Regions from separate parts of the Streptomyces sp. NEAU-YJ-81 genome, predicted to be linked through region 1. Evidence: riboswitches for the same ligand, from Rfam matches in the RefSeq annotation. Region 1 holds a riboswitch; the other holds the start of a gene.

Region 1 (3,762 bases):
GGATGGCTGGAATGCCGGCGGGGGTTGTGGCTGCGGGTGGGTTGGTTGGGGGGTATTCGGTGGCTCGGTGGACCAAGAGGCGGCCCTTGGGTGGGGTTGCCCTCGCGGCTGCGGGGGCAGTGGCTGCTCGGGGGTGGCGGGAGAAGGCAGGGACCGGAACCGCCGCCGCGCTCAGTGCGGCGTATGTCACCGCATTCGCCGGGTCGCATCCGCTGGCGAAGAAGATCGGGGCCTGGCCGTCCGTCTTCGCCGTCGCCGGTGGCGTTGCCCTCGCGTCCTGGGCCCTCGCCGATCGGCGGTCGGGGTCGTAGGCCGTACGTAGGGGTCCTCAGGCGTATCCCTGACTGGGGCAGCGGGCGGGTCCTATTGCCCGCCCGCTGTCCTACGGCGCCCGCCCCGCCGTCTTCCGCTCAGTCCGACGCCGAGGTCAGCAGGTCCAGTTCCGGTTGGGTCAGCTTGAGGTCGACCGACGCCAGCAGGGGCGGGAGCTGGTCGACGGAGCGGGCGCTGGCGAGGGGGGCCGCGACCGAGGGCTGGGCGAGGAGCCAGGCGAGGGCGACCGTGGTGGGCTCGGTGGCGTGGTTGGCCGCGACGTCGTCCAGGGCGGCGAGGACCTTCTGGCCGCGCTCGGTCTCCAGGTACTTGGCCGCGCCGGTGGAGCGGGGGCTGTCGACCGCCGTGCCGGGGCGGTACTTGCCGGTGAGGAAGCCGGACGCCAGGGAGTAGTACGGGATGGTCGCCAGGTGGTGGCGGGCGGCGACGTCGGCCAAGTCGCCCTCGAAGGTGTCGCGCGAGACCAGGTTGTAGTGCGGCTGGAGGGCGACGTAGCGGGCCAGGCTCTCCTGGGTGGAGAAGGCCAGCTGGGCCTCCAGGCGCTCCGCGCTGACGTTGGACGCGGCGACCTCGCGGACCTTGCCCTCTCTGACCAGCTCGTCCAGGGTGGTGATGATCTCCTCCACCGGCACCGACGGATCGTCGTAGTGGGTGTAGTAGAGGTCGATGTAGTCGGTGCGCAGCCGCTGGAGGGATTCCTCGACGCCCGTTTTGATGGCGGACGAGGTCAGACCGCGGGGCTCCGGGGAGCCGGCGCCCACCTTGGTGGCGAGTACGACGTAGGAGCGGTTGCCCCGGGAGGCGAACCAGTTGCCGAGGATGGTCTCGGACTCGCCGCCCTCGTTGCCCGGCACCCACGCGGAGTAGACATCGGCGGTGTCGATGAAATTGCCGCCCGCCGCCACGAAGGCGTCGAGCACCCGGAAGGACTCGGCCTCGTTGGCGGTCCAGCCGAAGACGTTCCCGCCCAGGGCAAACGGGAAAACGGACAGATCACCGATCTTCTGTGTGTTGTCAGCCATACGTTTTTACAACGGGTGGCTGGGCGGGGTTGTTCCTGGGGGCGGCCCCGTCGGGACGTAAACCGGCGGCCCTGGCGTCAAGGGGGGAGAGAGCGCCAGAGCCGCCGGAGTATCAGGGGTTCATCCCGTGCTGGCGCAGCCAGGGCATCGGGTCGATCGGCGAGCCGCCGCCGGGCCGGACCTCGAGGTGGAGGTGCGGGCCGGTCACATTGCCGGTGGCGCCGACGCGGCCGATGACATCGCCCGCCGTCACCTTGCCCGAGGTGACGACCATCGACGACAGGTGGCAGTACCAGATCTCGGTGCCGTCGCTGAGGGTCAGCACGATGCGGTAGCCGTACGAACCGGCCCAGCCCGCCTGGGTGATGGTGCCGCCGTGCACCGCCTTGGCCGGGGTGCCGGTCGGGGCGGCGAAGTCCTGGCCGGTGTGGTCGGCCGACCAGATGTCGCCCGCCTGGCCGAAGCTCGCGGTCAGGGTGTACGAGCCGACGGGGAGGGTGTACGCGGCGGCGAGTCTGGCCTGGCGCTCGGCCGCGGCCTTCTTCTCCGCCGCCTCCTTCGCCCGCTGCTCGGCGGCCTTCTTCTCCGCCTCGGCCTTGGCCTTCCGCTGGGCGGCCACCTCCGCGGCCTGGTCGGACGCCTTGTCCGCGGCGGCCTTCGCCGCGGCGGTGCGGCTGTCCTCGTCCGCCGCGTTCTGCTGGTTCTCGGCCTGCTGGAGGATGCGGGCGCGGAGCGCCTCGCCCGCGTCGGTGGTGCCGCGCTGCTCGTCCTCGCTGGTGAGGCCGGCCTGGGAGAGGGGGGCGGCGGCCGTCTGCGGGCCGCTGCTGTCGTCCGACGTCCAGGAGCCGATGCCGGGCAGGTCCTTGGCGGCGGGCAGGCTGGCTTTGACCTCATCGGCGACGTGGCCGAGATCCGGCATGGAAATGGGCGGCTTGGGACGGTCCTTGGCGCTGGCCATACCGCCCGCACCGACCGCGGCGATCACGCCGACGCCGAGGACGGCGCCGCTGCGCGCCATGGTCCCGCCGCGCTGCTTGGCCACGCGGTGCCGGCCGCGTACGGGAGCGATGGACTCCTCGGTGGGGTTCCACTCCTCCCAGGGCTCGGTCTCGAATCCGGCACCCGGGCCCTCGAACGCGTCCCCATGCGCGTCCAGGTACCGATCGTCGGGGGCGAAGTGGCCGTCCCCGGAGCTCATCCCGCCGCCGGCGTCAAAGCCGGGGCCGTAGGCGGTGGCGGTCCCCAAACCGCCTCCCCGTGTGCGATACGGGGCCTCGTCCAGGGCAGACCTGTTGGACGCCACGGAGGCGCACTCCTTTCCTTCCTTCTCGCCTACCGGGTTAGCTGACGGGTTCGGAGCAGGAAGGTCTCCTACGGGTCAGGTTCGACCCGATTCACCCCAAGGTGTTGGTTCCCCGGTTCCCTTGGTGCTGCTGGTGGTGCGGTACTGCCGGTGTGCGTACGGGATTCGGCGACGGCGCACGGTGCCGCCCTTGCGACGGTTGTGACGACCGCGCTGCGTTATCGAACGTTAATAGAGAGCGCGATGTGATTCCAAGCTGTTCTGAGGAATCCGCGCACCTTTGGCATGAACTTAGCGCCCAAGAGGGGACAGATGGGGGCAAGTCGACGCATTGGCCAAAGGTTCGCAAAAACGCGTGCGGACCGATCGTGCAGCAATTGTTATGCGGAGGGGGCTCGGTCGACTACGCACGGTATGGACCCGGTCGGCTACGGACGGTGTGGGACGCCGCTGTCCCTCGTATGGCCGCCGCGGCTCGCACCGCCGTCGCCGTCGTGCCCGTTCCCTCGGCCGTCCCGCTGCCCATTGCCCCCATTGCCCTGCCCATTGCCCTGCCCGTTCCCCCGTCCGTTCCCGCGGGCCGGGGTCCGGCGGACCGCCAGCAGCGCCATGTCGTCCGATGTCCCGCCGTCCGTATGGCGCTCGACATCGGCCACCAGCGCGTCCAGCAGCTCCTGCGGATCGGCGAAGCGGCGGCCGCGCAGCTGCTTCTCCGGGTCGTAGAACTCGCCATTGCGGTCCCGGGCCTCCGTCACCCCGTCCGTGAACAGCAGCAGCGTCTCCCCCTCCTCGAACCCCAGCTCCATCACCCGGTCCGGCCACCCGGCCAACTCCCCCATCCCCACCGGCAGCGCCGACATCTCCGGCTCCAGGGCACGCACCGCACCGTCCTCCGCCATGAGCAGCGGCGCCGGATGGCCGCGGTTGATCAGCCGCAGGGTGGAGTCGCCGCGCGGAATTTCGGCCACCACGGCCGTCGTGAACCCCTCGAACACCTCCAGGTCGGCCCGCCGGGCACCCTCACGCTGCAGGGCCCGCTCCAGACGGCCCACGAGCGCCTCCAGGGTCGTCTCCTGCTCCGCCGCCTCCCGGAAGCAGCCGAGG
Region 2 (3,762 bases), on a different contig from region 1:
CCCTCACCGGGGTGGGGCGGCGCTGCCGGTATTCCGCCAGCGCGCGCTCGGTGTGCGCCGCGGCGAGCGCCCGCGCCCGGTCGGCGTCGCCGCGCGCCACCGCGTCCACCAGCGCGCCGTGCTCCGCCCAGGACTCCACGGCCCGCGCGGCCGGGTCGGGGCGCCGGGCGCCCCCGGGCGGTGCGGGCTGCGGCGCGGGAGCGGCCGCGTACACCCACACGGTCTTGCGGCGCAGCTGGACGAGCATCGCGGCCAGGCTCGGGCTGCCGGACGCCTGGGCGAGCGTCTCGTGGAACCAGTCGCCCAGCGGCCGCAGTTCACCGAGCCGGCCGTGCTGGGCCCGCTCCCGGCCGAGCCGGACCAGCCCGCGCAGCACCTTCAGATGGGCCTCGGTGCGGCGCTGTGCGGCCCGTGCGGCGCCCAGCGGCTCCAGCAGCGCCCGGATGTCCAGCAGATCGGCCGCCTCGCGCTCGGAGGGCTGGGCGACGCAGGCACCCGCGTGTCGGCGGGTCGTCACGAAGCCCTCGGACTCCAGGGTGCGCAGGGCCTCTCGGACCGGCACCCGCGAGACGCCGTAGCGCCGGGCGAGAAGTTCCTCGGTGAGCCGGCTGCCGGGCTGATATGTGCCGGAGACGATGTCGTCGCGAATCGCCGTACACACCGCATGCGCCGAAATCCGGCGACCGCTCTGGACCGCGGTCGTATCCCCGCTCACTTCCGGTCCCACATTGTCGAACCTCCGCCTTAACGCCCGCGAAACGCATCCATGGAACGCGCATTGAACGACTCTATTCCAATCGGACGTCATTTCCGATGGCGGAGTGCATTTCATGGATATTTTTTGGTCAGCCGGCGGCGCGGCACGCCGAAGGCCCCGTCCGGGGGACGGGGCCTTCTCGGATTCTCGCGGGACCGCGGGCGTGCGCGGAGTCCCGCGAGGTCAGACGTTGACGCCGTGCGAGCGCAGATACGCCAGGGGGTCGATGTCCGAGCCGTAGTCCGGGCTGGTGCGGGCCTCGAAGTGCAGATGCGGTCCGGTGACGTTGCCGGTGGCGCCCGACAGGCCGATCTGCTGGCCGGGGGTGACCTTCTGGCCGACCGAGACGCTGATCGACGACAGGTGGCCGTACTGGGTGTAGGTGCCGTCGTTCATCTTGATGACGACGTTGTTGCCGTAGGAGCCGCCCCAGCCCGCCTCGACGATCTCGCCCATGCCCACGGAGTGCACCGAGGTGCCGGAGGAGGCGTGGAAGTCGATGCCGGTGTGGCTGCCGGAGGACCACAGACCGCTGGCCGCCTCGTAGCCGGTGGAGACGTAGGAGCCGCCGATCGGCGTCTCGAAGGTGTTGAGGCGCTTGCGCTCGGCCTCGCGCGCCGCGCGCTCCTTGGCCTCGCGCTCGGCCTTGGCCTTCTTCGCCGCGGCCTCCGCCTTTCTGGCGGCCTCCTGGCGGGCGATCGCCTCCGCCTTGGCCTTGGCGGCGGCCTGCTCGGCGGCGGTCTCCTGGGACTGCGCCTGGGCCTCGATGTGGTCCGCGATCCCGTCGCCGATCACGATCGCCTGGGTCAGACCGGTCTGCTGGGGGCTGGGGCCGGTGTCGGCCGCGAACGCCTGTCCGGTGATCCCGGCGACGACGCCCGAGGCGACGGTGGTGATGCCCACGACGTTCGCGCCGGTGCGGACGTTGATCTTGGTGGTGCGGCGGTGTTTCCCGGTGGCAGTGCGGGTGGACGCCATGCTGAGGCGCACTCCTTTCCTTCCTTCTCGCCTACCGGGTTAGCTGACGGGTTCGGAGCAGGAAGGTCTCCTACGGACTCCTCCCCCGGCCGGGGAAGGCGCCCGATTCACCCCTGGGGACGTGTGGGTCCCCGGCTCCCCTGGCTCGCGCCGTACGGGGACTCGGCGATGACTGTCCGTGCCGCGGGTGCGGCGGGTTGCTGGCGAACAGCCGGACTGACGCTAAACGGGCCCGCTTTCGATCACCAAACGGTTCCGGTTTTTTGTTGCTCTCGCCACAAACCAAACAAGCTGTCACTCCCGCAAATCGGGCATGAAGGAAGGACCCCGGCACCTTTACGGGGCCAGGGTCCTTCCGCTGTGAGCTCGTTGACGGGACCGGCTGCCGGATCGTCAGCGGACCCGGATCGTCAGTGAGCCGGCCGGATCGCCGGTTCTTGGTCCGGATCCGGCCAACCGGCCAACTCCGGGCGGCTCAGCCGGAGATGACGCGCACCTCGCCGATGCCCAGCGCCCGGACCGGCTCCTCGATCGCCGAGGCGTCCCCGACCAGCACCGTGACCAGCCGGTCCGCCGGGAAGGCGGACACCACCGCAGCGGTCGCCTCCACCGTGCCGGTCTCCGCGAGGCGGGCGTACAACTGCGCCTGGAAATCGTCCGGAAGGTGCTGCTCGACCTGGTCGGCGAGAGTGCCCGCGACGGACGCCGCCGTCTCGTACTTCAGCGGGGCGACGCCCACCAGGTTCTGCACCGCGACATCGCGCTCCTCGTCGGTGAGCCCCTCCTCCTTCAGCGTGCGCAGCACCTTCCAGAGGTCCTCCAGCGCGGGCCCGGTGACCTCGGTGGCCACCGAGCCGCTGATCGCCAGCATGGCGGCGCCCGCGGAGCCGCCCGAGGGCGCCGGGGGCGCGGAGCGCAGCACCTGGCCGAAGGCGCGCACCCCGTAGGTGTAGCCCTTCTCCTCGCGCAGCACACGGTCGAGGCGGGAGGTGAGGGTGCCGCCGAGGCAGTACGTGCCGAGCACCTGCGCGGGCCAGACCCGGTCATGGCGGTCGGCGCCGACGCGCCCGATGAGCAGCTGGGTCTGCACCGCGCCAGGCCGGTCGACGATCACCACACGGCCGAGGTCGTCCGCGACGATCGGGGGAACCGTGCGCGGCGCGCCCGCCCCACCCGTCCAGGCGCCCAGGGTGTCGGCGAGCGCCCCGTCGAGGTCGACCCCGGTGAGGTCGCCCACGATGACGGCGGTCGCGGTGGAGGGGCGGACATGCGCCTCGTAGAAGGCCCGCACGGCCGCGGCGTCGATGCCCTCGATGGTCTCCTGGGTGCCCTGGCGCGGCCGGGACATCCGCGATTCGGCCGGGAAGAGGGCCGCGGAGAGGGCCATCGAGGCGCGGCGGGCCGGATTGGCCAGCTCATGGGGGATCTCGTCCAGCCGGTTGCGCACCAGCCGCTCGACCTCGCCGTCCGGGAAGGCGGGGGCGCGCAGTGCGTCGGCCAGCAGTCCGAGCGCCTTGGGCAGCCGGGAGACCGGGACCTCCAGGGAGACGCGGAGGCCGGGGTGGTCGGCATACGCATCCAGCGTGGCGCCGCAGCGCTCGAGCTCGGCGGCGAACTCCTCGGCGTCGTGCTTGTCGGTGCCCTCCGACAGGGCGCGCGCCATGATCGTGGCGACGCCTTCGAGCCCGGCCGGCTCGGCGTCCAGCGGCGCCTCCAGATTGATCTCGACGGCGACGACCTGCTGGCCGGGGCGGTGACAGCGCAGCACCGTAAGGCCGTTGGGCAGCTCACCGCGCTCGGGGGCCGGGAACGCCCACGGCTTGGGCGCACCGCCCTTGGGCTGCGGGTGGAAGGTCATGGTCGCGGTGACGGCGTCGCTCACTGGGCCGCCTCCCCTTCTGCGTCGGTCTCGGCGGCTTCGGCGGTGTCGGCTGCGTCCTCGGCGCCCTGGAGGGGCTCGTAGACCAGCACGGCGCGGTTGTCGGGGCGCAGCCGCGCCGCGGCCACGGCCCGCACCTCCTCGGCGG

What was found. A riboswitch is a leader RNA that binds a small molecule or an ion and turns the genes downstream of it on or off. The one in region 1 is predicted to bind cyclic di-AMP.
Positions count from the first base shown of each region.
Region 2: linked by a shared signal. The riboswitch ahead of J5X86_RS40205 (M23 family metallopeptidase) and the one ahead of J5X86_RS00110 (M23 family metallopeptidase) in region 1 are both predicted to bind cyclic di-AMP.

Region 1 is NZ_JAGFNO010000001.1:30,429-34,190, forward strand. Features, by position in the region: gene J5X86_RS50275 (hypothetical protein) at 3-311, shown strand; gene J5X86_RS00105 (aldo/keto reductase) at 411-1,355, opposite strand; gene J5X86_RS00110 (M23 family metallopeptidase) at 1,468-2,658, opposite strand; cyclic di-AMP (ydaO/yuaA leader) riboswitch at 2,670-2,839, opposite strand; gene J5X86_RS00115 (PP2C family protein-serine/threonine phosphatase) at 3,087-3,762, opposite strand, start outside.
Region 2 is NZ_JAGFNO010000030.1:27,687-31,448, forward strand. Features, by position in the region: gene J5X86_RS40200 (GntR family transcriptional regulator) at 1-715, opposite strand, end outside; gene J5X86_RS40205 (M23 family metallopeptidase) at 941-1,735, opposite strand; cyclic di-AMP (ydaO/yuaA leader) riboswitch at 1,750-1,913, opposite strand; gene J5X86_RS40210 (pitrilysin family protein) at 2,211-3,617, opposite strand; gene J5X86_RS40215 (pitrilysin family protein) at 3,614-3,762, opposite strand, start outside.